Linked DNA regions of Streptomyces clavuligerus. The protein of the gene in region 1 binds, or shares a complex with, the protein of each later gene. Links are inferred from orthologs where the notes say so. Each region holds a gene or a part of one and is shown on either strand. Other genes may lie near its edges. The genes, in order: uvrB and pcrA.

Region 1 (14,799 bases):
ACGCGAGCAGCGCCACCGCCAGACCGATCACCGTGAGTCTGCCGAAACGATCAGCCAGTCTTCCCATGACCGGCGAGAAGGCGTACATGCCTGCGATATGACCGCTGATCACCAGACCGACCAGCTCGATGTCCGCGCCGTGGTGGGTGAGGGCCAGCGGGGTCATCGCCATGATCGCGACCATGGCGGTGTGCGAGACGGCGATCGTGGCGAGGGCGAGCCGGGCCGCCGGCGACTCCCGTACCGCGAGAAGCCCCGCGCGCAGCGAACGGCCCTGGGGGGAGTGGTCTCCGGGCGTCAGGGCGCGGGCTGTGAGCAGGGGATCGGGCCGCAGCAGCGTCTGCACCACCACCGCCGCCACGAGGAACACACCGGCCGCCCAGACGAAGGGGCCCGCCTCGGTGGGGATGCCGAGCCCGGAGACGCTGCGCCCCGCCGGAGCGGCGATATTGGGGCCGAGCACGGCGCCGATCGTGGTCGCCCAGACCACCTGGGAAATGGCCTGCCCGCGCCGTTCGGGCAGGGCGAGGTCGGCCGCGGCGAACCGGGCCTGGAGGTTCGCCGACGACCCCGCGCCGAACACGGCCATCCCGAGGAGGAGCAGCGGGAAGTTCTCCACGGCGGCGGCGAGTACCACCACGCCCGCGCCCAGCGAGCCGACGGCGTAGGCCAGTACCAGGCCGGGGCGCCGCCCCCGTGCGGTCATGAGCGCGGCCAGCGGCATGGAGAACAGGGCCGTACCGGCCACGGTCGCTGTCGGGGCCAGCCCCGACAGCGCGGCGGAGCCGCTGATCCGCTCCGCCAGGACGGCGGCGAGCGCGATGCCCGTGGCGACGCCGAGCCCGCCGAGGATCTGACTGACGACCAGGACGGTGGTGACGCGCCGCCGGAGCGCGGGCAGCGCCTCCGCGGCCACCGTGCCGATGCCCGCCCGGGTGCCGCCTGACAGCGCTTCCGTGTCCGCCCCGGTCCCGGTGGTGCCGACCGGCGGTCCGGCGTCGGCCCGGCCCGGGGGAGCGGATGCGGTCCCGGCCCCCTCGGGACGGTCCGCCCCGGAGCCCGGCCCCGTCCCCTGTCCCGTTCTCGTTGCCGCTCCCCCGTCCCCTGTGCCCTCCGCTCCCGTTCTGCCCGCCGTGCTGTCCCTCGTGCCGTCCGTGGTGCCGTCCACGGGAACGGAACGGCTGCCCGGTCCGGTGCCGTCGGATATGCCAGATGTGTCAGGGCCGATGCTCACGCGCGCAGTGTGCCAGCCCGTGCGCGAGGACGACACCGCCGCCCCCGGTGGGGTGGCGCGCTCTTTTCTCTCCGGCCGGTGCGGTGTCCCCGGGTGCCGCGCCGGGTGGGCGGACGGCCGGCCGGCTGGGCCCCGGGTCAGAAGAGCGGCTGCGGCAGCACGCCCTCCAGTGCCAGGAGCTGTCGCTTGGTCTCCCGTCCGCCGCCGAATCCGCCCAGCTCACCGTCGGCTTCCACGACGCGGTGGCAGGGCACCAGCACAGGCAGGGGGTTGGACCCCATGGCGGCGCCCACCGCCTGGGCCCCGCCCGGGCTGCCGACCCGGGCGGCGAGGTCTCCGTACCCCACGACCGTGCCGTAGGGGACGGCGGTCAGCTCGCGCAGCACCGCACGGTTGAACCCCGCCGACAGCGTCCAGTCCAGGGGCAGGTCGAAGTCCGTCAGCTCGCCGCGGAAGTAGGCGGCGAGCTGACGTATGGGCTCGGCCAGCAGCCCCGCCCCCTCGGCCACGGGGCGGGCCCCGAGCCGGTCGGCCAGGTGGCCCAGGGCCCGGTCCCGGACGGCCGGAGTGGCGTGGAAGACCACGCTGACCACGCCCTCGGCGGTCGCGGCGAGCAGCAGCGGCCCGATGTCGGTGTCCACGACGGCCCACTCGAAGCTGTTCATGCGTCCACGGTACGACCCGCCACTGACAACGGGCCGGGCCAGGGCGGCCGGGCGGCAGGCGCGCGGAGGCTCAGGACCCGGCGGGGGCGGCCCGGTGGCCGGGGCCGCCCGCGCCGCCCTCCTCCAGCGCGTCCCGGACGACATCCGGCCGGTCCGTGATGATCCCGTCCACACCGGCGGCGGCGACCCGCCGCGCCCCGGCCGCGTCGTTCACCGTCCAGGTGCTGACCCTGAGGCGTTTGCCGTGCGGGCCCTTGAGCCGTTGCACGGCGGCGACGTACTCCGGGGTGACCGCGGTGTGCGGCGGGTTGATCTGGTCGGTGAAGGCGGCGTATACGGGCAGCTCCGTCAGCGGCGGTGTACCGAGGAAACCGGTCACCACCCCCGGGTGCTGCTCGCGCACGGCCCGCAGGCTCTGCGCCCCGAAGCTCTGGACGACGAGCCTGTGCCGTACATGCGCACGGTCCAGCCAGCCCCGCGCGCCCAGCTCCCGCAGGATGTCGCGTTCGATGCCCGGGTACAGCTCCGGTCGTTTGACCTCCAGCAGCAGGCTCTGCCGGTTGCGGTCGACCCGTCGCAGATAAGCCGTCAGGGTGGGTACCCGGGACCCCGCCCAGGCGGGACCGAACCAGCTCCCCGCGTCCAGGCCGGCGATCTCGGCGGCGGTGAAGTCCCGCACCCGCCAGGGGGCGCGTCCGGGGAATCGTTCCTCCACGTCGGTGGTGCGGGCCAGGGTCTCGTCGTGGACCACCACCAGCTCGCCGTCCCGGGTGCGCTGGACATCGTTCTCCACCCAGCGGAACCCCAGCCGGGCGGCGTGGTCCACGGCGGCCAGGGTGTTCTCGGGGGCGTGGGCGGAGGCTCCCCGGTGGGCGATCACCAGCGGCTCCCCGCGCTCCGGGGCGGGCGGTCCTGACAGGTGCCCGGCCGGGGCCCCGGTATCGGCCCGGGCGGGCACCACCGGCCCGGACAGCAGGAGGACACCCGCCCCCAGTGCGGCGGCGGTGGTTGCTGCGACGGTTCGTGTGTGCACCTCGACTCCTCACGGCGTTCGACGGGCGACCGGGTGAGCGTGACATCCGGCGGCGGGTCACGAACAGGCGAAGTGTGGCCAAAAAAGCGAACAGACCTACCCAGACCACCCCACGTACCTGTTTCTGCGGAGATAAATCTCTACCCAAATGTTTGCCAAGCGATGGTCAGGCCATACCCTCACCCCCGGGAAAGACGTTCCACCAGCGGGTCAAGGGGGCCACCGCCAGGGGACCGCCGCGATCACATACGGAGCGAAGGGCACACGGCATGCAAGGAACTCTCGACGGTTTCACCTATGGGTTGGTCACACCGGTGGCGGCCTTTGTGATGGCCTGTCTGGGCGGGGCGCTGGGACTGCGCTGCACCACGAGATCCGTGCGGACCGAGGGTGCCTTCAAACCCGGCTGGCTGGCGCTGGGAGCCGTCTCCATCGGCTCCGGCATCTGGACGATGCACTTCATCGCCATGATGGGCTTCAGCATCGCGGAGACCCCGATCACCTATGACCGGCCGATCACCTACGCGAGCCTCGCGCTCGCGATCGTCATGGTCGGCATCGGCATCTTCATTGTCGGCTACCGGGGCGCCACCGTGATGGCCCTCGTCACCGGGGGCACCATCATGGGGCTCGGAGTGGCCTCGATGCACTACCTCGGCATGGCCGGAATGCGGTTCCAGGGGCGGGTCGAGTACAGCATCCCGGTCGTGGCCCTCTCGGTGGTGATCGCGGTGGTCGCCGCGACCGCCGCGCTGTGGGCCGCCGTGTCGATCCACGGCTTCCGGGCCAGCCTGCTCGCCAGTCTGGTGATGGGAGTGGCGGTCTCCGGAATGCACTACACCGGCATGGCCTCGGTCAGCGTCCATCTGCACGGCACCCTGACCGCGCAGGCCGGTGGCGACTCGCCCACCTCGCTGCTGCTGCCGATGCTGGTCGGCCCCGGTGTCTTCCTGCTGCTCGCCGCGGTCGTCGTGATGTTCGATCCGCTGCTGGTGATGGGCGAACCCGAGTGGGAGAAGCCCGCCCGCGGGGCGGCCCCGCTGCCCGGCGTCCCGGCCCGGCCCGTGCAGGCGGCCCCGCAGCCGTGGCCCCACCAGCCCGCCGCGGCGCGGCCGGAGGACGCCTGGCCGGTGAACCGGCCCGGCGAGTGGCCCCACCAGCCCCAGGTTCAGCCTCAGCCCCAGCGCCGCGAGCAGCCCTACTCCGACAGCTGGTGATATCCGATGGCACCTGATGGCACCTGATGAGGCCCGATGAGATCTGACGACATCTGATGACAGCGCAGAGCAGTGGATGACACTCGGTGATCGAGGGTGACATCACGTGACGACCGGAGCCGGGCGGCGGTCGCCGGAACGCCCGGCTCCCTGGGGCGGGAGCGCACCGGGACCCCGTTGTCAGTGGGGGGCCGTACGGTGGATTCATGCGGCCCGTTTCCCAGATCGAACGTACGGTGGCGCCCTTCGAGGTCGTCAGTCCCTTCCAGCCCAGCGGCGACCAGCCCACGGCCATCGCCGACCTGGAGCGGCGCATCCGCGCGGGGGAGAAGGACGTGGTCCTCCTCGGTGCGACCGGCACCGGCAAGTCGGCGACCACCGCCTGGATGATCGAGCGCCTCCAGCGCCCCACCCTGGTCATGGCGCCGAACAAGACGCTGGCCGCCCAGCTCGCGAACGAGTTCCGCGAGCTGCTGCCCCACAACGCCGTCGAGTACTTCGTCTCGTACTACGACTACTACCAGCCCGAGGCGTACGTCCCGCAGTCGGACACCTATATCGAGAAGGACTCCTCGATCAACGAGGAGGTGGAGCGGCTGCGCCACTCCGCGACCAACTCCCTGCTGACCCGGCGCGATGTGATCGTGGTCGCCTCCGTGTCCTGCATCTACGGCCTCGGCACCCCGCAGGAGTACGTCGACCGGATGGTGCCGCTCAGGGTCGGCGAGGAGATCGACCGGGACGAGCTGCTCCGCCGCTTCGTGGACATCCAGTACACACGGAACGACGTGGCCTTCACCCGGGGCACCTTCCGGGTCCGCGGCGACACCATCGAGATCTTCCCGGTCTACGAGGAGCTGGCCGTCCGCATCGAGATGTTCGGTGACGAGATCGAGGCCCTGTCCACGCTCCACCCCCTCACCGGAGAGATCCTGAGCGAGGACCAGTCCCTGCACGTCTTCCCCGCGAGCCACTATGTGGCGGGCCCCGAACGCCTGGAGAAGGCGGTCGACGGCATCGAGGCCGAGCTGGAGCAGCGCCTCGCCGAGCTGGACAAGCAGGGCAAGCTGCTGGAGTCGCAGCGGCTGCGGATGCGGACCACCTACGACATCGAGATGATGCGCCAGATCGGCTCCTGCTCCGGCATCGAGAACTACTCGATGCACTTCGACGGCCGGGAGCCAGGCTCCCCGCCGAACACCCTCCTCGACTACTTCCCCGAGGACTTCCTGCTGGTCATCGACGAGTCCCATGTGACCGTTCCGCAGATCGGCGCCATGTACGAGGGGGACGCCTCACGCAAGCGGACCCTGGTCGACCACGGCTTCCGGCTGCCCTCCGCCCTGGACAACCGCCCCCTGAAGTGGGAGGAGTTCACCGAGCGGATCGGTCAGACGGTCTATCTCTCGGCCACGCCCGGGGCCTATGAGCTGTCGCGGGGCGACGGCTTCGTGGAGCAGATCATCCGGCCGACCGGGCTGGTCGACCCGGAGGTCGTCGTCAAACCCACCGAGGGCCAGATCGACGATCTGGTGCACGAGATCCGGGTGCGCACCGAGCGCGACGAGCGGGTGCTGGTCACCACGCTCACCAAGAAGATGGCCGAGGACCTGACCGACTACTTCCTCGAACTCGGCATCCGGGTGCGCTATCTGCACAGCGACGTCGACACCCTGCGCCGGGTCGAGCTGCTGCGCGAGCTGCGCGCCGGTGAGTACGACGTCCTGGTCGGCATCAATCTGCTGCGGGAGGGTCTCGACCTCCCCGAGGTGTCCCTGGTGGCCATCCTCGACGCCGACAAGGAGGGCTTCCTCCGCTCGGGCACCTCGTTGATCCAGACCATCGGCCGGGCCGCCCGCAATGTGTCCGGCCAGGTCCATATGTACGCGGACAAGATCACTCCGGCGATGGAGAAGGCCATCGATGAGACCAACCGCCGCCGAGAGAAGCAGATCGCGTACAACACCGAGAAGGGCATCGACCCCCAGCCGCTCCGCAAGAAGATCAACGACATCGTCGCGACCATCGCGCGTGAGGAGGTCGACACGGAGGAGCTGCTCGGCTCCGACTACCGCAAGCCGAAGGAGAGGTCCGGCAAGGCGGGCAAGGCCCCGGTGCCCGCGCTGGGCGGCAAGGGCGCGGCCCAGGGCAGGGGCAGGGCCGGGGGCAAGGGGGAGAGGGCCGGGACCGGCGCGGACACGAGTGGCCGTCCCGCCACCGAGCTGGCCGGAATCATCGAGGAGATGACCGAGCGGATGCGGGCGGCGGCGGCGGATCTCCAGTTCGAGATCGCCGCCCGGCTGCGCGACGAGGTCGGTGAGCTGAAGAAGGAGCTGCGCCAGATGAAGGAGGCGGGGCTGGCCTGACCGGTGCGGGAGCCGGTCCGACCGGCGGGGGAGGGGGGACACCCCGCCGCTCCCGTCCCGGTGCGGTGCCCGCGCGGCACCGCAGCGAGCCGGGAAGGCACTATTCCACTCACGCCGTGGGCTGTGTTGCAAGAGCGACACAATAACTGGCCAATTCTGCCGTGCAGTTCATACGACTGCGTAGGGTGCTGGGCATCCGCCCGCGGAGGCGACTGCCCCAGGGCAGAACCGAGCGAAAAGGGGACAAGCGCGTGACGGTCAATATGACCAAGGGCCAGGCCATCAGCCTGCGGAAGAGCGACGGGGCCACCCTGACCGCGGTGCGGATGGGACTCGGCTGGCAGGCGGCTCCCCGACGCGGACTGTTCGGCTCGCGCACCAAGGAGATCGACCTGGATGCCTCCGCCGTGCTCTTCGCCGACAAGCAGCCGGTCGACGTGGTCTTCTTCCGCCACCTCGTCAGCGACGACGGCTCCGTCCGGCACACCGGCGACAACCTGGTCGGCGGCGCGGGCTCCGGGGGCGACGACGAGGCGATCCTGGTGGACCTCGGCCGGGTCCCCGTCCATGTCGACCAGATCGTCTTCACGGTCAACTCCTTCACCGGCCAGACCTTCCAGGAGGTGCAGAACGCCTTCTGCCGCATCGTCGACGAGACCAACGGCGAGGAGATGGCCCGCTACACCCTCGACGGCGGCGGCCACTACACCGCGCAGATCATGGCCAAGGTGCACCGCGCCAGGAGCGGTCCGCCGCAGGGCTACTCCAAGGAGCCCACGCCGGGGGGCTGGACGATGACCGCCCTGGGCAACCCGGCCAACGGGCGGACCTTCCAGGACCTGATCCCGGCCATCCTGCCCCATCTGTAGACGCCCCATCGGTGGACGCCAATCATCCGGCGCCACCGGCACACGGACTGTGGACACCGGACACCGGGCCCTGTACCGGCCTCGGCCGGGCGGGGCCGGTACGCACCACCGAACAGCGGCAGCGAGGGGGGACACGGCGATGACGGCCGAGCTGGCCCGGGGACAGAACCATCCACTGAGCGCCACCCGGCTGGAGATCCGGGTGGCGGGCGGTCACCCGCTGCTGGCCTGTGCCCTCGGCACCGATGAGCGGGGCACCGCCGTCGGAGACTCCCCCGCCCGCCCCGGCGCACCGGGGCTCCCCGGCGTCCAGGTGCCCCGGCAGGCCGCGGCCGTGCTCCGCTGCGCCTTCGACCTGGACGCGCTGCCGGACACGGTGCACCGGGTCGCGCTCGTCCTCGCGCTCCCCGAGGGGCCCGGGGCCCCCGGGCGCTTCGGCGCCACGGCCGGCCCGCACCTCGCGCTCGCGGGCCCCGGTGGCACCGCGCTGGCCGCCTTCACCGTCACCGGCCTGGACACCGAGACCGCGCTGATCGCCGTCGAGCTGTACCGCCGCCGGGGCGCCTGGAAGGTGCGCGCCGTCGGCCAGGGGTACGCGGGCGGACTCGCCCGGCTGCTCGCCGACGAGGGGCATCCGCGGGCGCGGGAAGCGGCGGCGGAGATCCAGCGGGCCGCGGCGCCGACGGCCCCGCGCGCCGCGCCCGCGCGGCTGGGGACGGGGAGTTCCGCCGGGGCCGCCGCCCCGGGTCCGGCGGGCGGCCCGGCGGGTCCCGGGACTCCCGCGGACGCCGTGCCTCCCGCTGCCTCCGGCTCCCGCGACCGCGGGGACACCGTGGACGCGGCCCGGCCGCCCACGGGCGGCCCCGGGGACACCGCGGGCGCTGCGGCGCCGCGCACGGGCACGCCCGCGCCGCCGCCCCTGGCCCCGTCGGCCGCCGCCCCCGTGCCGTCCGCGCCCATCGACTATGCGCACCCGGGGCGCCGCTCCACCCCGCCCCCGTCACCCCCGGCGGCACCGTCCGCCGCCCCCGTCCGGCCGTCCGGACCCGTCGCCGGGGACGCCACCGGCTGGTCGCTGGAGGAGCGGCTGTACAACCAGGTCTGGGGCATGTTCGAGGATCTGGCCCGCAGCGTCGCCGCCTACCGCGGCGCCGTCGACTTCGCCGAGTCCCGGATGGACCGCGAGTTGGACGACCTCCTCGCCGACCCGCGCGCCCGCGTCGGCGGCGCGGCGGACGCCGCCCGCGAGGCCGCGCGGGACAAGTGCGAGCGGCTGACCGCCGAGGCCCGCGCCGTCCTCGACCGGGACCTGGCCCAGCTCGCCGCCGAGTCCGACGTCGTCGAACCGGCGCTGCCGCCGTCCTGCGCCCGCTGGGACAACCCGGTCTGGCATGCCCACCGCGCCCCCCGGGAGCGCCCGCTCGCGGTGCGGCTGGGCGATCTGACCCTGCCCGAGGCCCCCGGTCTTGTCATCCCCTTCCTCGTCCGGCTCCCGCTGGAGCGCGGCCTCTGGGTGGACAGCGGGCACACGGGCCCCGGGGCGGTGTCCGGTCCCGACCGGGTCAAGCGCCTCGCCCTGGACACCGCCGTCGCCCACGCGGCCCGGCTGCTCGCGGTCCACCCGCCCGGCGCCTTCTCCGTGCAGGTCGTCGACCCCGCGGGCACCGCCGCCGCGGCGCTGGCCCCGCTGGTGTCCGCAGGGGTGACGGCGCTGCCCGCCACCGGGGCCCAGGGGGTGGCCGGGACGCTCGCCCGGCTCACCGAGCGGGTCGACCTGATCACGATGGCGCTGCGCGGCGGCGCCGCCGACGCGCTGCCGCCCGGTCCGGCCACGGCCGGGCAGCTGCTGATCGTCAACGACTTCCCGCACGGCTTCGACGACCGGTCCGTCACCCGGTTGCGCTATCTCGCGGACGAGGGCCCGGCGGCCGGAGTCCATCTGCTGATGGTGGCGGACCGCGAGGACGCCGCCGCCTACGGGCCCGAGCTGGACCGCCTCTGGCGCTCCCTGCTGCGGATCACCCCGGTCCCTGACGACCATCTGGCCGACCCCTGGGTCCGCCACGCCTGGACCTACGGCCCGCTGACGGTCCCGCCGGGCAGCGCGGTCCTGGAGCAGGTGCTCGACCGGGTCATGACAGCCGGGTACACCGGGGACGACGAGGCGTGAAAAGCCCTTGCGCGACCTCTCCGCGTCAACCGGTGTAGACCAATAAAGAACCTGCTGAGCTGGCATTTTGAATGTTTCTTTACCATGCTCTTTACCGCCGCTTGGCGGCTCCTGTACGCTCCTCTGAGCGGAGGGGAGTATTCCCGGCCTGCGACGTTCCCGTCAGTACGGATCTCCGATGAGTCCCGGGGCGTCGGCCCGAGCGGCAAGGACCACTCGGGTGGAAGAGACCTCCGGCAGCGACGACGCTGATCAGTAGCCGTACGAAGCCGGAGGCACAGTGGACGTTTCTACTACCACGTGGGTGTTGACCATTCTTGGTCTGTCCGCCCTCATCGCGGTCGACTTCTTCATCGGGCGCAAGCCCCATGATGTGTCGATCAAGGAAGCCGGAATCTGGACGATCGTCTGGATCGTGCTGGCGGTGCTCTTCGGCATCGGCCTCGCGGTCTGGGGCACGAGCCAGGCGTCCGGGGAGTTCTTCGCCGGCTTCATCACCGAGAAGTCGCTGAGCGTCGACAACCTCTTCGTCTTCGTCCTGATCATGGCGAAGTTCTCGGTGCCCTCCCACCTCCAGCAGCGGGTGCTGCTCATCGGTGTGCTCATCGCGCTGGTCCTGCGCGGCATCTTCATCGCGGCGGGCGCGGCGATCATCGCCAGCTTCTCCTGGGTCTTCTACATCTTCGGCGCGTTCCTGATCTACACCGCCTGGAAGCTCATCCAGGAGGCGCGCTCCGACGAGGAGGAGGACGACTGGGACGAGAACCGCCTGCTGAAGTCCGTCGAGAAGAAGTTCGGCGTCGCCGACCAGTACCACGGCACCAAGCTGTTCATCCAGAAGAACGGCAAGCGCATCATGACCCCGCTGATGGTGGTCATGCTCGCGATCGGTACCACGGACATCCTCTTCGCGCTGGACTCCATCCCGGCGATCTTCGGTCTGACCCAGGACCCGTACATCGTCTTCACGGCCAACGCCTTCGCCCTGATGGGTCTGCGGCAGCTCTACTTCCTCATCGGCGGCCTGCTGAAGAAGCTGGTCCACCTGAGCTACGGCCTCTCGGTGATCCTCGGATTCATCGGCGTCAAGCTGATCCTGCACGCGCTCCACGAGAGCGGTGTCGACGTCCCGGAGATCTCGATCCCGTTCTCCCTCTCCGTCATCTGCGGCGTGCTGATCATCACCACGATCACCAGCCTCATCGCCTCGAAGAAGCAGGCGGAGCGCGAGGCGGCCGAGGCCGCCGCGAAGGGCGGCGACGAGGGCGCCGACGGCAGCAAGGACAAGGACAGCGTCGAGGCCTGACGGTCCTGACAGCGGCTCCAGGAGGGGGCGGACGGCAGTCGCCGTCCGCCCCCTCCGCCGTCTGCGCGGGGGTCACCAGCCGCGGCGGCGCCACTCCGCGAGGTGCGGACGCTCGGCGCCCAGGGTGGTGTCCCTGCCGTGTCCCGGGTAGACCCAGGTCTCGTCCGGCAGCACGGCGAAGAGCTTGGTCTCCACGTCGTGCAGGAGGCTCGCGAAGGCCGCCGGGTCGTCGCGGGTGTTGCCGACGCCCCCCGGGAAGAGGCAGTCGCCCGTGAACAGATGGGGGTGGCCGTGCGGATCGTCGAAGACCAGCGCGATCGACCCGGCTGTGTGCCCCACGAGGTGGCGCGCGGTCAGCGCGACCCGGCCGACCCGGATCACATCGCCGTCATGGACCGCCACATCGGTGGGGACGGGGATGCCCTCGACGTCCTCGGCGCCGGCGTAGGTGCGCGCGCCGGTCGCCGCGACCACCTCCGCGAGGGCCTGCCAGTGGTCGCCGTGGCGGTGGGTGGTCACCACCGAGGCGATGGAGTCGTCGCCGATGAGCCGCAGCAGGGTCGCCGGCTCGGCGGCGGCGTCGATCAGGAGCTGCTCGCCGGTGGCCCGGCAGCGCAGCAGATAGCTGTTGTTGTCCATGGGTCCGACCGCGACCTTGGAGATCATCAGGTCCGTCAGCTCGTGCACGTCGGCGGGGCCGCCGACCTTCACTGCTCCGCTGTACGTCATGGCGGCAGCCTATAGCGGGGCGACAGGGCACCGGCGGGTGAGGGAACGGGCCCGGGGCCCGGGGGCGCGCGGGCCCGCCCCGGCGGCACGGCGGGCGGTCAGAGCGGCGGCAGGACGGGCAGCGGGCCGCCGCCGGTCGTGAGCCCGGACGCGCGGACGGCCCGGCGCCCGGCGAGCCAGCCCAGCAGCTCCGGAGCCGGGCCCTCGACACTCACCCGGGCGCCCGCCGTGCCCCCGGTGGTCCACGACTCCCCCGAGGCCGCGCTCAGGGCGACCGGCGGCACCTGGGGGCTCCCGGTGAAGCGCTCCGCGAGGAAGGCGATCTCCCGCAGGACGAACTCCCGGGGCAGATCCTCCAGCTCGTGGCCGACATCCAGGTCGACGTGGTGCAGCTCGACCTCGACCAGTCTGCGGAAGGGCACCCGGGCCGCCCGGTCGGTGACGCCGTTGCGGAGGGCGACCGTACGGTTCCACTCCGCGGGCAGCCGGGCCACGGCCTCGAACTGGGCGGCGCTGTCGCGTACGTCGGCGAGCTGGACATCGAGGGGGCGGCCGGAATCCCGTTCGATGTCGGTCTCGCGCGCGGCGGCGCTCGGATACATGGGCCGGCCTTCGAGGACGTTCACGAGGGCGTCGGCGTTACGGGCGAGGTGGGCCAGTACATGGCCGCGTGACCAGCCGGGCAATCGGGACGGTCCGGACAGCCGGGTCCTGTCCAGCGTGTCCACCGCGGTGAGCAGTCGTTCGGTCGCCTCGCGTACAGAGTCCAGGTCGCGCACGGGATCGATCATGCGCCTGACGATAGCTCCGCCACCCGATCGGGTGAAGGAGGCTGCCGGTCGCCGTAATTCGAATGTGCGTGCTATAGCCTGGAGCGGTGCATCCTTGGATGTCGGGCCGTCCCCGTCGAGCGGTCGACCGGCTGCCCGGCGTCCACCGATCCGGTGGTACCCGCCGCACGACCTAGGCTGGAAGGTCCGGGACCCGGGGCGCGTGCCCCTGTCGCCCCGGACCCTCCGGTGGCTTCCGACCGCTCAGGACCCCTTCAGCACCCTCACACCACCCTCAAGACCTCCAGGACCTCCAGGACCTTCAGGACTCCTCAAGAAAGGTGCGGACCCGGCGTGGCCGACCGTCTCATCGTCCGTGGCGCTCGCGAGCACAACCTCAAGAACGTCTCGCTCGACCTCCCCCGTGACTCGCTCATCGTCTTCACGGGGCTCTCCGGGTCGGGCAAGTCCTCGCTGGCCTTCGACACGATCTTCGCCGAGGGACAGCGCCGCTATGTGGAGTCGCTGTCGTCGTACGCCCGCCAGTTCCTGGGGCAGATGGACAAGCCCGACGTCGACTTCATCGAGGGGCTCTCCCCGGCGGTCTCCATCGACCAGAAGTCGACCTCGCGCAACCCGCGCTCGACGGTCGGCACGATCACCGAGGTCTACGACTACCTCCGGCTCCTCTTCGCCCGGATCGGCAAGCCGCACTGCCCCGAGTGCGGCCGTCCCATCTCCCGGCAGTCGCCGCAGGCCATCGTCGACAAGGTGCTGGAGCTGCCCGAGGGCAGCCGCTTCCAGGTGCTCTCCCCGCTGGTGCGCGAGCGCAAGGGGGAGTTCGTCGACCTCTTCGCCGACCTCCAGACCAAGGGGTACAGCCGCGCCCGGGTGGACGGGAAGACCGTCCAGCTCGCCGAGCCGCCGGTGCTCAAGAAGCAGGAGAAGCACACCATCGAGGTGGTCGTGGACCGCCTGACCGTCAAGGAGGGCGCCAAGCGGCGGCTGACCGACTCGGTCGAGACCGCGCTGGGACTCTCCGGCGGCATGGTCGTGCTCGACTTCGTCGACCTCCCCGAGGACGACCCCGAGCGCGAGCGGATGTACTCGGAGCATCTGTACTGCCCCTACGACGACCTGTCCTTCGAGGAGCTGGAGCCGCGCTCCTTCTCCTTCAACTCCCCCTTCGGGGCCTGCCCGGACTGCACCGGCATCGGCACCCGGATGGAGGTGGACCCCGAGCTGCTCGTCCCGGACGAGGAGAAGTCCCTCGACGAGGGGGCGATCCACCCCTGGTCCCACGGCCACACCAAGGAGTACTTCGGGCGGCTGATCGGGGGGCTCGCCCAGGCCCTCGGCTTCGCCACCGACATGCCCTGGGCGGGGCTGCCGCAGCGGGCCAGGAAGGCCCTGCTCTACGGCCACAAGACCCAGGTCGAGGTCCGCTACCGCAATCGCTACGGCAGGGAGCGGGCCTACACCACGCCCGCCTTCGAGGGCGCGGTGCAGTTCGTCCGCAGGCGGCACCAGGAGGCCGAGAGCGACGCCAGCAGGGAGCGCTTCGAGGGCTATATGCGCGAGGTGCCCTGCCCCACCTGCGAGGGCACCCGGCTGAAGCCGATCGTGCTCGCCGTCACGGTGATGGAGAAGTCCATCGCCGAGGTCTCCGCGATGTCGATCAGCGAGTGCGCGGACTTCCTCGGCCGGCTGAGGCTGAACGCCCGGGACAAGAAGATCGCCGAGCGGGTCCTCAAGGAGGTCAACGAACGGCTGCGCTTCCTGGTCGACGTCGGTCTGGACTATCTCTCGCTCAACCGCGCCGCCGGGACGCTCTCCGGCGGTGAGGCCCAGCGCATCCGGCTCGCCACCCAGATCGGATCCGGCCTCGTCGGCGTGCTCTATGTGCTGGACGAGCCCTCCATCGGCCTCCACCAGCGGGACAACCACCGGCTGATCGAGACCCTCGTCCGGCTGCGGGACATGGGCAACACCTTGATCGTGGTGGAGCACGACGAGGACACCATCAAGGTGGCCGACTGGGTGGTCGACATCGGCCCCGGCGCCGGTGAGCACGGCGGCAAGGTCGTGCACTCCGGCCCGTTGAAGCAGCTCCTGTCCAACAAGGAGTCGATGACGGGGCAGTACCTCTCCGGCCGGAAGGCGATCGCGACCCCCGACATCCGCCGTCCCGCGGACCCGTCCCGGACGCTCACCGTCCACGGCGCCCGGGAGAACAACCTCCAGGACATCGACGTCTCCTTCCCGCTCGGCGTGCTCACCGCCGTCACCGGTGTCTCCGGGTCTGGGAAGTCGACCCTGGTCAACGACATCCTGTACACGCATCTCGCGCGTGAGCTGAACGGCGCCAGGTCGGTGCCGGGCCGCCACACCCGGGTCGCCGGGGACGACCTGGTCGACAAGGTCGTCCATGTCGACCAGT
Region 2 (14,999 bases), 2.9 Mb from region 1 along the record:
CCGGTCCCGCTCCATCACGGCCGCGGGCCGACGCCCGGACTCCCGGCTCCGTATGTCATGGTTCACGGACCACCTCCACCTGTCCTATGTCCACCCGGAGACGCAGCTCCAGGGTGCCCGACGGCGCCGCCCCCTCAGGGGCGGGGAACGCGGCCCGCCTGCTCTGGTCGGGGGAGATGTCGATGTCGTTCTTCGGGTCGCCCGGCAGCTTGATCGCTCCGAGCCCCGCCTCGGCCCGCACCGTGACCGAAGCGGACTTCGGTATGAGGACCTTGAGCTGCCCGGCCCCCACCTCCACGCTGGTCGAGACCGTGTCCCCGGCCGGGACGCCGACCTTCCGGAGGTCGAGCGTCCCCACGCCCGAGCCCAGCGCGTACCGTTCGTGGACCGCGCCCGCGGAGGACGGTTTCCACTGGGCGCGGGCCCACTCGGTGCCGATGTCCTTGGGCAGCGCCGACGCACCCGCCAGCAGCAACGCCGTGATCACCGTCATCAGCAGGGTGCCGAAGCCGGTCCGCCCCAGGAACGCGCTGATCGTCATGCCGAGGCCGAACACCCCCAGCGCACAGACCAGACCGGTCTGAAGACTGGTGCCCAGCGGATTGCCGTCCCAGCTCAGCCGGGTGCCGAGAAAGCCCGCGACCATCGCGAGCAGGAAGACCGTGCCCGCCAGGCCCCGTGGCTCCCGGGAGCGCCCGCGCGGCAGCCGGAAGCCACGGGGGGACTTCTCCCCGCCCGGCGATTCGGCGGGACCCCAGAGATAGGAGGGCCCGGCCTCCTTGGAGATCGGGTCCCGCCACCAGGAGGGGCCCTCCGGAGCGGGCGGGGCCGTCGTCTCCGGCGGCGCCTCCGCGACCGCGTGCGCGGCCGCGGGGGGGAGGTGCTGGCTGTCCGCGGCGACCATCCGCTGCCGGGACCAGACGGCCGCGCCACCGGTGGCCAGCGCCAGCAGCGTCGCGAACGTCACCAGCCCCGCGTTGCCCAGCATGGTCAGGAAGAGACCGAAGCCGATCACGGCGAGGAAGACGGCCGTGAGGGCCGCGCCCTCGACCCGGCCCGACAGCAGCCTGCGGGCCTCGTTCTCCTCCTCCTCGTCCATCGGGACCAGCAGCCAGGCGAAGCCGTAGAACATCAGCCCCACACCCCCGGTGAGGGCGAGCACCGCGAGGACGATCCGGAAGACGACCGGGTCTATGTCGTAGTGCCTCCCCAGCCCGCCGCAGACACCGGCCAGCACCTTCTGGCGCGGGGTGCGGCGCAGCGGGCGCGCCTCGACGGTGAGCCCCGCGGGCTGCCCGCCCGGGGACTCGTCGGGTGATCCGCCCGGTCCTGACCGGTGCGGAGTGGTCGGCTGGTTCATGTACTCCATGGTGACGGCCCCCGCGCCGGTACGGCACCGGGGCCGACCCTGGCCCGACCCTGATATCTGTCCGGCTCTCCCCGCTGTTCCTCCTCAGGGTCGGGCCAGGGTCACCCCTGATACCGCGGGTCCGTCCGGCGTGTGACGATCGATGCATGCCCGTCGCCTCCTCCCGTCCCCCCGCCGCTCCGCGTGCTCCCGTGCCGGAGGACGTCCCGCTGCGCAAGCTCTACCGCAGCGCCGAGGGCCGGCTGCTGGGCGGGGTGGCGCGCGGGCTCGCCGGGCATCTGGGGCTGCCGGTCATCTGGGTCCGGCTCGCCTTCCTCGGTCTCTTCCTCATCCAGGGCGTCGGCGCGCTGTTGTACGCGGTGTTCTGGATCGTCGTCCCGCTCGGGGTCGGGGGCCGTACGGCGGAGCCGCGTTCGGTCTTCGAGATCACCGGCGACGGCAGACGCAAGCTGCGCAAGCCCGACCGGGGGCAGCTCTTCGCGATGCTCGTGCTGGTCTTTGGCGCCGCGATCTTCATCGGCAGCATCGAGACGACAAGCAGCCGCTATGTCTGGCCCACGCTGCTGATCGGCGCGGGTGTCGTGCTGGTGTGGCGGCAGGCGGACAACGCCCGCCGTGCCCGCTGGGCCGAGGCCGAGGGCCGTGGGCGGCGGCTGTTCCAGATGGTCCGGGGGCTGGCCGGGGTCGCCCTGGTGGGCATGGGTCTCGCGGGTTTCATGGTGGTGCGCGGCTCCGCCGCCCAGCTCGGCAATGTGCTGACCGCCGCGATAGCCGTCGTCGCCGGGATAGGGCTGCTCGCCGGGCCCTGGCTGGTGCGGATGACCCAGGATCTCAGCGAGGAGCGGACCATGCGCATCCGCGCCCAGGAGCGGGCCGAGGTCGCCGCCCATGTCCATGACTCGGTGCTGCACACCCTGACGCTGATCCAGCGCCGGGCCGACGACCCGGGCGAGGTCCGCCGTCTCGCCCGGGCCCAGGAGCGCGAGCTGCGGAACTGGCTGTACCGCCCGGAAGGGACGGGCAAGGAGGAGTCCGACGAGCCCGACACCCTCGCGGACGCGGTGAAGAAGGCCGCCGCCGAGGTCGAGGACAAGCACGGCGTCCCGCTGGAGGTCGTGGTCGTCGGCGACTGCCCGCTGGACGAGAAGTTGGCCGCGCAGATGCAGGCGGCGCGCGAGGCGATGGTCAACGCGGCCAAGTACGGTGGCGAGGGCGGTGCCGTCCAGGTCTTCGCCGAGGTCGACGGTCGTATGGTCTATGTGTCCGTACGGGACCGCGGCCCGGGCTTCGACCTGGACTCGGTCCCGGGCGACAGAATGGGCGTCCGGGAGTCGATCATCGGCCGGATGCAGCGCAACGGTGGATCGGCCCGGCTCCGCCCGGCACCCGGCGGGGGGACGGAAGTGGAGCTGGAGATGGAGAGGGCGGCGGAGACATGACGGAGACCGCGGACACCGGCAGGGGCGGCGGAGTGGAGCGACGGGTCCGGGTGGTGCTGGTCGACGACCACCGGATGTTCCGTACGGGTGTCCAGGCAGAGATCGGCCGGACCGAGCAGACCGGGGTGGAGGTGGTCGGCGAGGCGGCCGACGTCGACCAGGCGGTCACCGTGATCACCTCGACCCGGCCCGAGGTCGTGCTGCTCGACGTCCATCTGCCGGGCGGCGGCGGGGTGGAGGTGTTGCGGCGCTGTGCCACGCTGATGGCCTCGGCCGATTCCCCGGTCCGTTTTCTGGCGCTGTCGGTGTCCGACGCGGCCGAGGACGTCATCGGGGTGATCCGCGGCGGGGCCCGGGGCTATGTCACCAAGACGATCACGGGCACCGATCTGGTGGACTCGATCTTCCGGGTCCAGGAGGGGGACGCGGTCTTCTCGCCCCGGCTCGCCGGGTTCGTGCTCGACGCCTTCGCCTCGACGGACGCCCCGCCGGTGGACGAGGATCTGGACCGGCTCACCCAGCGCGAGCGCGAGGTGCTGCGGCTGATCGCCCGGGGGTACGCCTACAAGGAGATCGCCAAACAGCTCTTCATCTCGGTGAAGACGGTCGAGTCGCATGTCTCCGCCGTGCTGCGCAAGCTCCAGCTCTCCAACCGGCACGAGCTGACCCGCTGGGCCACGGCCCGACGACTGGTGTGACATCTGAGGCGTCGGCCGGTCCGACCCCCGGTGTGGCGGCTGGGGTGAGGCTGGTGTGACGTGGAAGCGGCCAACTCCGTCGCCAGGACCGTGACGGAGCCCTCCTCCGACCCCGGAATCCGTGATTCATGTTGTCGCAGGTCGCACGGGAGACGGGTGGGACGTGAGCCGACGTTACCCGCCGTACCCACGCTGACCGGCGGATCAATTCCCGGACAGGGGAAACGGATCTTGCCTCTGGCACCTTCGATGGTGACCCACTGCCATGACAGTATCGCCCTGAGCAGTCGGCCCAGTTGATCACGAGGTTGGCGGAGGAGAGCCGTGAGCGGCGCGAGGGTGGGATTCCAGTCCGGCGAGAGCGATCCCGCGGATGTCATACCCGCGGAAGTCGGCTACATCTGGCATAAGTCCAGTCACAGTGCCAGTGGTGCGGGGCAGTGCGTCGAGGTCGCCGCCCTTCCGCGCGCCGTCCATGTCCGTGACTCCAAGAGCAGCGCGGGCCCGGAGCTCGGGGTGACCCCGGACGCCTGGGCCCGCTTCGTCGTCTATGCGGCCCGTCAGGCGGATTGAGTTCTTTCGGATGCACCCCGGGGCAGCGGCCGGGGGGAGGGTGTGCCCGGTGCGGTGAGGCCGACCTGACCTGAGGGCGGCGAGCGGGCGAGAGTTAGGCTCCGCCCCATGGACGTACTCATCAATGTCTTCGTCGCCCTGCACATCATCGGCATCGCGTCCCTGCTGGGCGGGTTCCTCACCCAGATGAAGGCGATGGGCGCCGGGACCGCGCGCTTCACCCCGGCCATGCTGCACGGCGCGCTGACGATGCTGATCACCGGTGTCGCCCTGGTCGGCCTCAACCAGGCGGACGACCAGACCGTGAACAACATCAAGATCGGCATCAAGCTGGCGGTGCTGGTCGTCGTCCTCGGCCTCGTCTACGTCAAGCGGGACGAGGAGCGGGTGGAGAAGGGGCTCTTCGGCGCGGTCGGCGCGCTGACGACCGCGAACATCTTCATCGCGACCGTTTGGACCTGAGCGGTCACGATCACCCGGAGCCCGGAGCCCGGAGCCCGGAGCCCGGAGCCCGGAGCCCGGAGCCCGGGGCGGTTCGCCGTTGCGGTGCCGGGCGCATTCCGTAAGGGGGCGGCGCGTTGTCAGTGGCTGCGCCTAGACTCGGAGAGCGATGAGCAGCCTCTTTGACGATCACTTCCTGGCGAGCCTCCAGTCCACCCCGGAGGACCCCCCGCCGCCCGAGGACCACGAGGACTCGGAGGCACACGCCCCTGAGGAGATCCCGGACGATCTCTTCCAGGGCGCCTTCGACATGCCCCCGGCCAGAGACGCGTACCACCGTGACGGCGCCCCGCGCACGGTGATCGACCCCGCGTCCCTCCTCGAAGGGCTCAACGAACAGCAGCGCGCGGCCGTGGTCCACGCCGGTTCCCCGCTGCTCATCGTCGCCGGAGCGGGCTCGGGCAAGACCCGGGTCCTGACCCATCGGATCGCCCATCTGCTGGCGACCCGCGGTGTCCACCCCGGCCAGATCCTGGCGATCACCTTCACCAACAAGGCCGCCGGTGAGATGAAGGAGCGCGTGGAGCAGCTCGTCGGCCCGCGCGCCCAGGCGATGTGGGTGTTGACGTTCCACAGCGCCTGTGTGCGGATTCTGCGCCGCGAGTCCAAGAAGCTGGGCTTCACCTCGTCGTTCTCGATCTACGACGCCGCCGACTCCAAGCGGCTGATGGCGCTGGTCTGCCGCGATCTCGATCTGGACCCGAAGAAGTTCCCGCCGAAGTCGTTCAGCGCGAAGATCTCGAACCTGAAGAACGAGCTGATCGACGAGGAGAGCTTCGCCGACAGCGCCGCGGACGGGTTCGAGAAGACGCTCGCCCAGGCGTACCGGATGTACCAGGCGCGGCTGCGCGAGGCCAACGCCCTGGACTTCGACGACATCATCATGACGACCGTCCATATGCTCCAGGCGTTCCCGGATGTCGCCGAGCACTACCGGCGGCGTTTCCGTCATGTCCTCGTCGACGAGTACCAGGACACCAACCACGCCCAGTACACCCTCGTGCGCGAGCTGGTCGGACCGGGGTACGAGGATCTGCCGCCCGCCGAGCTGTGTGTCGTCGGTGACGCCGACCAGTCGATCTATGCCTTCCGGGGCGCGACGATCCGCAACATCCTCCAGTTCGAGGAGGACTACCCGGAGGCGACGACCGTCATGCTGGAGCAGAACTACCGCTCCAGCCAGACGATCCTCTCCGCCGCCAACGCCGTCATCGAGCGCAACGAGAGCCGCCGTCCCAAGAATCTGTGGACCAACGCGGGCGACGGCGCGCAGATCATCGGCTATGTCGCCGACACCGAGCACGACGAGGCGCAGTTCGTCGCGGACGAGATCGACCGGCTGACGGACGCGAGCGAGGTGAAGGCGGGCGATGTCGCCGTCTTCTACCGCACCAACGCCCAGTCCCGGGTCTTCGAGGAGATCTTCATCCGGGTGGGCCTGCCGTACAAGGTCGTCGGCGGTGTGCGCTTCTACGAGCGCAGGGAGGTCCGGGACGTCCTCGCCTATCTGCGGGTCCTCGCCAACCCGGAGGACAGCGTTCCGCTGCGGCGGATTCTCAATGTCCCCAAGCGGGGCATCGGGGAGCGCGCGGAGGCGATGATCGACGCGCTCTCCCTGCGCGAGAAGATCACCTTCCCGCAGGCGCTGATCCGGGTGGACGAGGCGTACGGCATGGCCGCGCGCTCGGCCAACGCCGTCAAGCGCTTCAACGTGCTGATGGGGGAGTTGCGCACGATCGTCGACTCCGGTGCCGGTCCCGCCGTGGTGCTGGAGGCCGTGCTGGAGCGGACGGGCTATCTCGCGGAACTCCAGGCGTCGACGGACCCCCAGGACGAGACTCGTATCGAGAACCTTCAGGAGCTGGCGGCGGTCGCGCTGGAGTTCGAGCAGGCCCGCGCCGAGGGCGAGGGCGAGGGCGGCGCCGGGACGCTGGCGGAGTTCCTGGAGCAGGTCGCCCTCGTCGCCGACTCGGACCAGATCCCCGACGAGGACGAGGACGGCTCCGGTGTCATCACACTGATGACCCTGCACACGGCCAAGGGGCTGGAGTTCCCCGTGGTGTTCCTGAGCGGTATGGAGGACGGCGTCTTCCCGCATATGCGGGCCCTCTCCCAGAAGAAGGAACTGGAGGAGGAGCGGCGGCTGGCGTATGTGGGCATCACCCGGGCCCGCGAGCGGCTCTATCTGACCCGTTCGACCATGCGGAGCGCCTGGGGACAGCCCGCGTACAACCCTCCGTCGCGCTTCCTGGAGGAGATCCCCGTCCGCCATCTGGAGTGGCGGCGTACGGGACCGTCGGCCGCGCCCGCCGGGCCGGTGGCCGGATTCGGGTCCCGGTTGCCCTCGGCTCCGTCCTCCCGCTCCCGGGCGGGCGGCGCCGCGGGGTTCGCCACCGGACGGGGCGGCGCGGGCAAGCCCGTGATCTCCCTGTCGACCGGGGACCGGGTCACGCACGACCAGTTCGGTCTGGGCACCGTGGTGGAGGTCACCGGCGCCGGGACGGACGGCGCGGTGGCGACGGTCGACTTCGGGGACCCCAAGCCCAAGCGGCTGCTGCTGAAGTACGCGCCGGTGGAGAAGCTCTGAGACCGGCCCGACACGGAGTCGCCCGCCGATCGACGGAACGGCGGGCGACGGGTGGAACGGTTGGTTAGCGGGGGTCGAGGCCCTTGCTCTGGAGCCAGGCCAGCGGGTCGATCGTCGAGCCGCCGCCGGGGCGGACCTCGAAGTGGAGATGGGGTCCGGTGGAGTTGCCGGAGTTGCCCGCGTAGCCGATGACATCCCCGGCCTTCACCGCGCCGGACCGGATCTTGGCGCTGCTCAGATGGCAGTACCAGGTCTCGGTCCCGTCGGGCGCCGTCAGGATGATCATGTTGCCGTAGGCGGTGTTGTACTGGGTGCGGATGGTGCCGTCGGTGGCGGCGAAGACATTGGTGCCATAGGGGACCGGGAAGTCGATGCCGGTGTGCAGCGCCATCCAGTTGACGCCGGACTCACCGTAGTAGGTGCTCAGCCCCCGGCTCTCCACGGGAACGGCGAACTTGGGGCGGAGCGCCTCGCGCCGCTTCGCCTCCTCCTCGCGCTTCTTCCGGTCGGCCTCCTGGCGGGCCTTCAGATCGATGCGTTCCTGGGTGCGGGAGGCGCGGTCGCCGAAGTCGCGGGCCCCGGCGCTGAGCGCCGCGAGCTGCGTGTCCATCCTGCTGTTGGCGGCGGCGGTCTTGGCGGCGGTGACCGCCGGGTCGACGGGCGTCACCTTCGCCGCGGTCTTCGGGGAGTCGTCCCCGCCGGTGAGACTGCCGACGGACGCGGCGGCGATGCCCGCGACGCCCATCACGCACACGGACGGGACGGCGACCGTCAGCAGGGCCGACCGTTTGGCGGGCGTACGGCGGCGGCCGCGGCCGCCGTTGCCTCCGGAGCGGCGGACGGGGCGCGCCCCGTCGGCGGCGGGACCCGGGACGGCGGCCGGTTCGGGGGTGTACGCGTGGGTGTCGTCGTCCGTGACGACCGGGAGGCTCGCGGTGTCGCCGATGCGCCCGCCGCCGGCCTGGGGACCGTCCGGACCGTCGAGGTCGGTGAGGTCGTCGGGGTCGGTGAGCCCCGTGTCGTGGACGGCTCTGTAACCGGGGTCGTGGTCCGGCTCGTACCCGGCCCCGTACTCGGTGTCGAGGTCGGCTTCGAGGTCGGCCCCAGGGGTCGCGGCGTACTCCGCGAACTCCTGCTCGGTGCCGTACTCCGTGAACTCCTGCTCGGGGGCGTACTGATGCGGTACGGAGGTCTCCGCGCCGGTGGCCGGGTCGGCGGCGCCGTCCGAGTTCCAGGCGGTGGCGTCGTACGCGCCGGTGTCGAAGGAGGCGGCTGCCCACTGCCCGGTGGTGTCGTAGGCGAAGGCGGTCGCCACCGCCTCGAAGGGGGCGGCTTCCTGGGCCTGGTTCCATGCCGCCGCGTCCCACTGGCCGGTGCCGTCGTAGCCCGCGGCGGGGTACTGCCCGGCCTGCTCGGGCGCGGCGTAGCCGTCGTACGCGTAACCGGCGCCCTGGTGGGCCCCGGTGTCCCAGGTGGTGGAGTCGTACTGACCGCTGTGCCCGGCCCCGTAACCGGCCGTGCCGTCCGGCAACGCACCGAAGAGCGGATCGATGCCAAAGCTGCCGGTGGTGTAGTCGTCGTGGCCGACGTGCCCGGCGTGGGCGTGCTGGTCGTTCACCAACTTCTCTCTCGCCTCGGCAGCAAGGATCTGGATTCTGGGTTCCGCGGAACGGTTGGAGATCCCAGAGGGGAACCAGTGGCCGCGACTGTACCCGGCGGTATGCGACGGCGACAATCTTCCCGGGGTTTTGGCGAATCAGGAAAGGGGCATTCGAGCGTCTTTCGGGGGAGCGCGCGCTCAGCTTTGGCGCTATGTTCGAAAGTCGTTCGATAATGGTTGCGGCCGTTGGGGTTGCCCGCCGGGCGGTGTCCTGCGGGCCCGGGGCGGCGGTCGCTCAGGCGATCGAGATGGAGTCCGGTACTCCGGTCGGGTGAGTGGTCTCCAGGGCCTGCCGAATGGCCGCCGTGACGGCGGGATGGACCGGGAGCGCCAGATGTCCGACGCCTGTGACCTGCACATTCTCTGTGTTCAGATCGGGATGCTCGATCCGTGCGGTCTCGACGGGGACCATCAGCCGGTCCAGGTCGCTCCAGAAGCCCACGAACCTGGTGCGGCAGCCGGGGGCCGGGCCGCGCAGCTCCTCGATGACCTCCGAGTCGGGCCGCATCTGCCGGACGACGGGGTGGGCGCTGGCCAGTGGGGCCACTGTGGTGCCGGAATGCGGAGTGCCGAGAGTGACCAGTGTGCGTACCCGCTGGTCACCGTGAAGGCACTGTATGTAATAGCGGGCGATCAGGCCGCCGAGGCTGTGGCCGACGATATCGACTTCTTTGTGTCCGGTGCGGGCGCAGATTCCTTCGATCCGGTGGCCCAGCGCCACGGCGGCCGTCCGTATGTCACAGGTGAGCAGGGAGTGGTTGAGGCATTCGAGATGGCGCCAGCCGTGCCGGGAGAGTGAACGGCGCAGCAGGACGAAGACCGAGCGGTTGTCCGCGAAGCCGTGCAGCAGCACGACGGGAGGGTGGTCCGGGGCGCCGCGCCCCGGGAGGGGGGTGGCCCGGCCCTCGTCCGCCCGGCCGCCGGGCTGTCCGGTCGGCCGTCCGTCCGCCGGTCCGTTCGGGGGCTCGTCCGCCGCGCCGTCGCGGGGGCGGGGGGCGCGCTCGGGCCGCTCGGCCGCCAGGCCGGTGGGGTAGAGCAGCACATGCCCCGCGAGGATCGCCAGCTCCAGGGCACCGGCCCGGAGCGAGGCGGGGGCCCGCAGATCGCGCAGGCTCTCCAGCCCTCGGGCCGCCCAGGGGTTGAGGGGGCCGAGCCCGGCCGGGCCCAGGCCGAGGGGGCTCCGGCCGAGGGGCCCCAGACTCAGCGTGCCGAGCCCGAAAGCGCTGAGCCCGAAAGTGCCGAGGTGGAAGGCGCCGAGATGGAAAGCTCCCAGGTGGAAGGCGCCCAGGTCGAAGGTGCTGACGTCGAGAACGCCTGAGTCGCCTGAGTCGTCGTCGGGGGTCGGGCGGTCCGGGTCGGCCGGGGGCCCGCCGTGAGCGCTCGCTCTGCGGTGGCAGCGGGGCAGAACCTTCATGGGCCGACCTCCGTATGACACACGGAGGACGACGATGGCCCCCATGTCTCCTTGTGGGGCCCCTTCGGCGCACCGCCGATCCCCGTCCGCCGCGTGGACGTGGGCCCGTGCGGCGGCGGGACCGGCTCTTCGCGCCGCACGCCTGCACGGCACGACGGACCCGTCCCAAGCGGCTCCCGTGCGCCGCCGCCGCGTGGCCCGTGGGCCTTTCGTACGCGGATGCGACGCCGTCGAACATGTCCCATGTGTGATTTCCCCCTCCGGGCTCCCTGCGAAACAGGCCCGTGCGGGATGCTGGAGATAACGTTCGTTCACTTGCGGTTGAGCCGGGTGTGTGGAGGCAGCGATGGGTGTGACGGGGCCGATTCGGGTGGTCGTGGCCAAACCGGGGCTCGACGGGCACGACCGGGGGGCGAAGGTGATCGCCCGGGCGTTGCGGGACGCCGGGATGGAGGTCATCTACACCGGCCTGCACCAGACGCCGGAGCAGATCGTCACCACGGCCATCCAGGAGGACGCGGACGCGATCGGGCTGTCCATCCTCTCGGGCGCCCACAACACGCTGTTCGCGAAGGTGATCGAGCTGCTGAAGGAGCGCGACGCGGAGGACATCAAGGTCTTCGGCGGGGGCATCATCCCGGAGGAAGACATTCCGCCGCTGAAGGAGCTGGGCGTGGCCGAGATCTTCACCCCGGGGGCGACCACGGCGTCGATCGTGGCCTGGGTGAACGCCAACATCCGCCAGCCGGCCGGGGCCTGAAGCCCCCGGCCGGACGCCCTGCCCCTGCTTGCCCCCGGCGGGACGCCCTGCCCGGGGCCGGGAGCGGGCGGCGGACCGGCCGGTGCTCAGGGCGCGGAGCCGGTCAGCTCACGGTGCATCGCCTCCCGCAGCCGCAGGGTGGAGACCAGCCGCTGGAACGCCTCCGCCCAGTACCCGCCCGCTCCCGCCGGTGCTCCCTCGGCCCCGATGGGGTGATCGGCGGTCAGCGGTTCCAGCCGGTCCGCCGCCGATGGGTGCAGACAGCGCTCGGCGAGGCCCATCACCCCGCTGAAGCTCCAGGGGTAACTGCCCCCCGCGCGGGCCGTCCCCAGCGCGTCGACGACGGCGCGGCCCAGCGGCTCGGGCCAGGGCACCGAACAGACCCCGAGCAACTGGAACGCCTCCGACAGCCCGTGCGCGGCGATGAACTCCGCGACCCAGCGGCCCCGCTCGTCCGCCGGAAGGGTCTCCAGGAGCCTGGCCCGCTCGGCGAGCGATGCGGTGCCGGGGCCGCTCTCCGGCGGTATGCCCGGCGGCCCCAGCAGCGCGCGGGACCAGGCGGCGTCTGCCTGGCGCACCGCGGCCCGGCACCACGCCGCGTGCAGTTCCTCGCGCCAGCCGTCCGCCACCGGAAGCCCGACGATCTCCTCCGGGGCGCGCCCCGCGAACCGGCGGGTCCAGGTGGCCAGCGGAGCCGCCTCCACCAACTGGCCCAGCCACCAGGACCGTTTCCCCCGCCCCGTGGGTGGCGTGGGTGTCACGCCGTCGCGCTGCATGTCCGCGTCGCACTCGTGGGGCGCCTCGACGGCGATCCCCGCCCCGGCGCCCCCGTGGTCCGGCCCGACGCACGAGGCGGCCCGCCGCGCCATCCGCCCGGCGAGCGCGGACTGCGGCAGCGCGGAGAGCAGTTCGGCGGCGGCCGTGCGGACATTGCGGCTGCGGTCGGCCAGCGTCCGCTCCAGGAACGGTTCGTCCTCGGGCGACAGCCCCGTGCGCAGCGTGTCGAGGAACATCAGCCGGTCCTCGGCCCGCTCCGTCGGCCAGGTCCCCGTCAGCAGCTCCAGCCCCCGGGCCGGGTCCTCGGCCCGTACGGCGGCCAGCAGCGCGACCCGCTCGGTGAACAGGCCCTCCTCCCACAGGGCGCGGACCTCGTCCATGGCGGACAGCTCGGGGAGCACAGCGCCCCCGCCCGCCGTGCCGCGCAGCGCGAACCGCCAGTCGGGGTTGAACCGGGCCAGCCACAGCCCCCGCGCCCCGGCGAACGCCAGCGTCCGGGGCCGCAGGTCCGTGCGTGCCCTGGCCGCGTCCAGCAGCGCGGGCAGCAGCGCGGACGGGGCCCGGAACCCCTGCTCACCGGCGGTGCTCAGCCACTGCGGCAGCAGCTCCGTCAGATCCGGGGCCACTCCCCGGCGACCCCCCGACGAGGGGGCCGCGCGATCGGCGAGCAACTGCTCCAGCCGGTGCCGCGCCGGCTCGGGCAGCGCGGGCCGGTCGTCGCGCGGCGCGGGCTCCGGCCGCGCCGCCGCGACCGCAGGCAGCAGTCCCGCCCTGCGGCGCACCGTGTGCACGGCCGCCGCGTCCAGCAGCGCGACGGCGGGGTCCCCGGCGGCGGGGGACGCCGCCAGAACCTCCGGCGGCGGGGTCCGCCGGTCGGTGCCGAGCAGCGCCGTGGTGACGAGCGCCTCCCACGGCGCGGGATCGATGGCGGCGTGGGCGCCGAGGGTGTCGGTCACGGTGTCCTCCATGGGGCCGGGGCCGGGGGTCGGTTCGGTCGGGTTCTCCGGGGCGGGGCCGCCGCGCTCGGCTTCGGTGCGGGATGGCGCCGGGCCGGTGTGGCCTGTCGGCCTCGCGCGGCCGTGTGCGCCGGACGGGCGGGGCCCATGGACGGGGGGGCTTCATCGGAGCGGTATCAGGCCCGTGCCGTCGGGGGGCCAGGCCGCGAGTGGGTCCAGGCCCTGGTGGCCGCACTCGCCGAACACGGTCACCGGATGCCCGCCGGACACCGCCATGAGCCGCCACAGCCCGGAACGGGTGCGCGCCGCCGGGGTGATGGGCAGCGCCTCCCCGCCGTCCGCGTCCGCGAGCTGCCAGCCGTCGCCGTGCGGAACCGGGACCACGTCCGTCAGCGTCACCGGCCAGGCGTCCAGCCAGGGGTCCTCCCGCAGCGCCCGCCCGTACGCGTCGAGCGCCGCGCCCACCGGTCCACCCGGCGGCGGTGTCCCCGCGGGCAGGGGCGCCCCCGCCGGTCCGCCCCACTCGGCCCGCAGCTGACCGGATCCCGGGAACGGCGTCAGCTCCGCCTCGATCTCCGTCCCCGGGACCAGGGCCGGTTCGGGGGCGCGGCCCGCCGCCCCGAACGACAGCAGCAGTGCCGTACGGCCCGACTCCCGTCCATGGACCCATGTCCGGCGTGCCGTGAGTCTGCCGTCGGGTGTGTCGTAGCGGGCGAGGACCAGCCAGTGGTCGCGGACCGGGCTTCCCTCTGCCGCCACGGGGAGGCCGACCCGGGTGCGGACCGTCGCCGCCAGCGGATCGGGCAGCCGGTCGATGCCCAGCCAGGCCGCGTCCAGCAGATGCGTCAGCGCGCACTCCTCCAGCAGCCGCACCGGCCAGCCCGGGCCCGTGCCCGGGAGCGCGCCCAGCTCCCGCACCCGCGCCGCGAGGCCGGGGGCCTGCGCGTCGACCATGCGGGCCGCGGTCTCCTCCCAGAGCCCGTACCCCGAGCGCTCGGCCGCCGCCATCCCCCCGCGCATCAGATCCGCGAGCCGCTGCTCCAACTCGCCGACGCCCGCCGAGACCCGCTCGGCCCGGCGCTCCGCCCGGCGTCTGGCCGCCTCCCGCGCGGCGTCACCGCCCCGGGCCCCGCGGCCCCCGGCCGCGCCCGGCTCCCCGGTGGCCGCTCCGCCCCCGCCGCCCGCCGCGTCCGCCGCCGTCCGTGCCGCCCGCAGCGCGCGGTCGGCCAGCCACTCCCCGGCCCACTCGGGCGGCGCGGCGGCCGCCACGCCCCGCTCACCCGCCGACCAGAGCAGCAGCAGCCCCAGCGCGTGCTTGCAGGGGAACTTCCGGCTCGGACAACTGCATCGGTACGCGGGCCCCGAGAGGTCCACGACCGTTTGGTACGGGCGGCTGCCGCTGCCCTTGCACAGACCCCACACCCCCGTCCCCTCCACTCCCGTCCCCGACCAGGGTCCCGGCACACCGAGCCGGCTCCCCGCCTTCTGCGACGCGGCGTCAGGAGCCAGTGCCAGCACCTGGTCCGCCGCCCAGCGCACCCCCTGCTCCGGGGGGTTCGGGGGCTGTCCCCCGTTCGATCCCAGCATGTGTACGACGGTAGAAGGACCCACTGACAATCCGCTCTGAGCTGGGGAAATGACGGATTGTCAGTGGGGTGGTGCAGGGTGGATCGCACGTCGGATCGAATGAGTCGAACGATCTGGAGGGGGATCCATGACCCTGCCCGAAAACGCCGCGGACACTGCTTCCGAAGCCCTGCGGCCCCATGCCGAGGACGCCTTCGCGCACGAGCTGAAGGCGCTCGCCGCCGCCGATGACCGGCCGCGTCCCGTCGGCTGGCGCCTCTCGCCCTGGGCGGTCGCCACCTATCTGCTCGGCGGCACCCTCGCCGACTCCACCGTGATCTCCCCGAAGTACGTGGGCCCGCGCCGGATCGTCGAGGTCGCCGTCACCACCCTCGCCACCGACCGGGCGCTGCTCCTCCTCGGAGTCCCCGGCACCGCGAAGACCTGGGTGTCCGAGCATCTCGCCGCGGCGGTCAGCGGTGATTCCACCCTGCTGGTGCAGGGCACGGCGGGCACCCCCGAGGAAGCCATCCGGTACGGCTGGAACTACGCGCAGCTGCTCGCCCACGGCCCCAGCCGGGACGCGCTCGTGCCCAGCCCCGTCATGCGCGCCATGGCCGAGGGCATGACCGCGCGGGTCGAGGAGCTGACCCGTATCCCGGCGGACGTCCAGGACACCCTGATCACCATCCTGTCCGA

What was found.
Region 2: the proteins of uvrB (region 1) and pcrA are in contact, whole or in part, in a crystal structure (PDB 7EGT), measured with the Thermus thermophilus proteins. The link is inferred for Streptomyces clavuligerus from one-to-one orthologs. Residues at the interface, in WP_096411307.1 of Thermus thermophilus: Glu23, Leu25, Arg26, Asp27, Gly28, Glu29, Arg30, Phe31, Arg55, Glu326, Asp327, Phe328, Glu379, Ser382, Gln383, His398, Gly400, Arg401; in WP_096412145.1 of Thermus thermophilus: His654, Arg656, Phe657, Gln666, Asp668, Glu669, Lys680, Arg681, Leu682, Ser683, Lys685, Tyr686, Ala687.

Annotation. Positions count from the first base shown.
Region 1 is NZ_CP027858.1:5,331,209-5,346,007, forward strand. The notes cover bases 4,032-6,935. They hold uvrB (excinuclease ABC subunit UvrB), read left to right. Parts: upstream 4,032-4,355; coding sequence 4,356-6,515; downstream 6,516-6,935. Other genes in these bases: CRV15_RS22465 (MHYT domain-containing protein), read left to right, coding at 4,032-4,149; CRV15_RS22475 (TerD family protein), read left to right, coding at 6,767-6,935. In the rest of the region: CRV15_RS22450 (MFS transporter), read right to left, coding at 1-949; CRV15_RS22455 (methylated-DNA--[protein]-cysteine S-methyltransferase), read right to left, coding at 1,372-1,899; CRV15_RS22460 (glycerophosphodiester phosphodiesterase), read right to left, coding at 1,970-2,932; more of CRV15_RS22465, read left to right, coding at 3,202-4,031; more of CRV15_RS22475, read left to right, coding at 6,936-7,384; CRV15_RS22480 (TerD family protein), read left to right, coding at 7,524-9,554; CRV15_RS22485 (TerC family protein), read left to right, coding at 9,835-10,860; CRV15_RS22490 (MBL fold metallo-hydrolase), read right to left, coding at 10,933-11,589; CRV15_RS22495 (maleylpyruvate isomerase family mycothiol-dependent enzyme), read right to left, coding at 11,688-12,380; excinuclease ABC subunit UvrA, read left to right, coding at 12,714-14,799. UniProt on the Escherichia coli protein: The UvrABC repair system catalyzes the recognition and processing of DNA lesions. A damage recognition complex composed of 2 UvrA and 2 UvrB subunits scans DNA for abnormalities.
Region 2 is NZ_CP027858.1:2,423,364-2,438,362, reverse strand. What follows is about bases 4,325-7,428. They hold pcrA (DNA helicase PcrA), read left to right. Parts: upstream 4,325-4,689; coding sequence 4,690-7,167; downstream 7,168-7,428. Other genes in these bases: CRV15_RS09855 (M23 family metallopeptidase), read right to left, coding at 7,232-7,428; CRV15_RS09865 (hypothetical protein), read left to right, coding at 4,325-4,541. Outside these bases: CRV15_RS09890 (hypothetical protein), read right to left, coding at 1-66; CRV15_RS09885 (PspC domain-containing protein), read right to left, coding at 56-1,369; CRV15_RS09880 (PspC domain-containing protein), read left to right, coding at 1,516-2,808; CRV15_RS09875 (LuxR C-terminal-related transcriptional regulator), read left to right, coding at 2,805-3,506; CRV15_RS09870 (DUF397 domain-containing protein), read left to right, coding at 3,831-4,079; more of CRV15_RS09865, read left to right, coding at 4,188-4,324; more of CRV15_RS09855, read right to left, coding at 7,429-8,785; CRV15_RS09850 (esterase/lipase family protein), read right to left, coding at 9,063-9,947; icmB (coenzyme B12-dependent isobutyryl CoA mutase small subunit), read left to right, coding at 10,588-11,001; CRV15_RS09840 (DUF5691 domain-containing protein), read right to left, coding at 11,088-12,746; CRV15_RS09835 (SWIM zinc finger family protein), read right to left, coding at 12,897-14,321; CRV15_RS09830 (ATP-binding protein), read left to right, coding at 14,449-14,999. UniProt on the Escherichia coli protein: A helicase with DNA-dependent ATPase activity. Unwinds DNA duplexes with 3'-5' polarity. Translocates on single-stranded DNA with 3'-5' polarity. Initiates unwinding more efficiently from a nicked substrate than double-stranded DNA.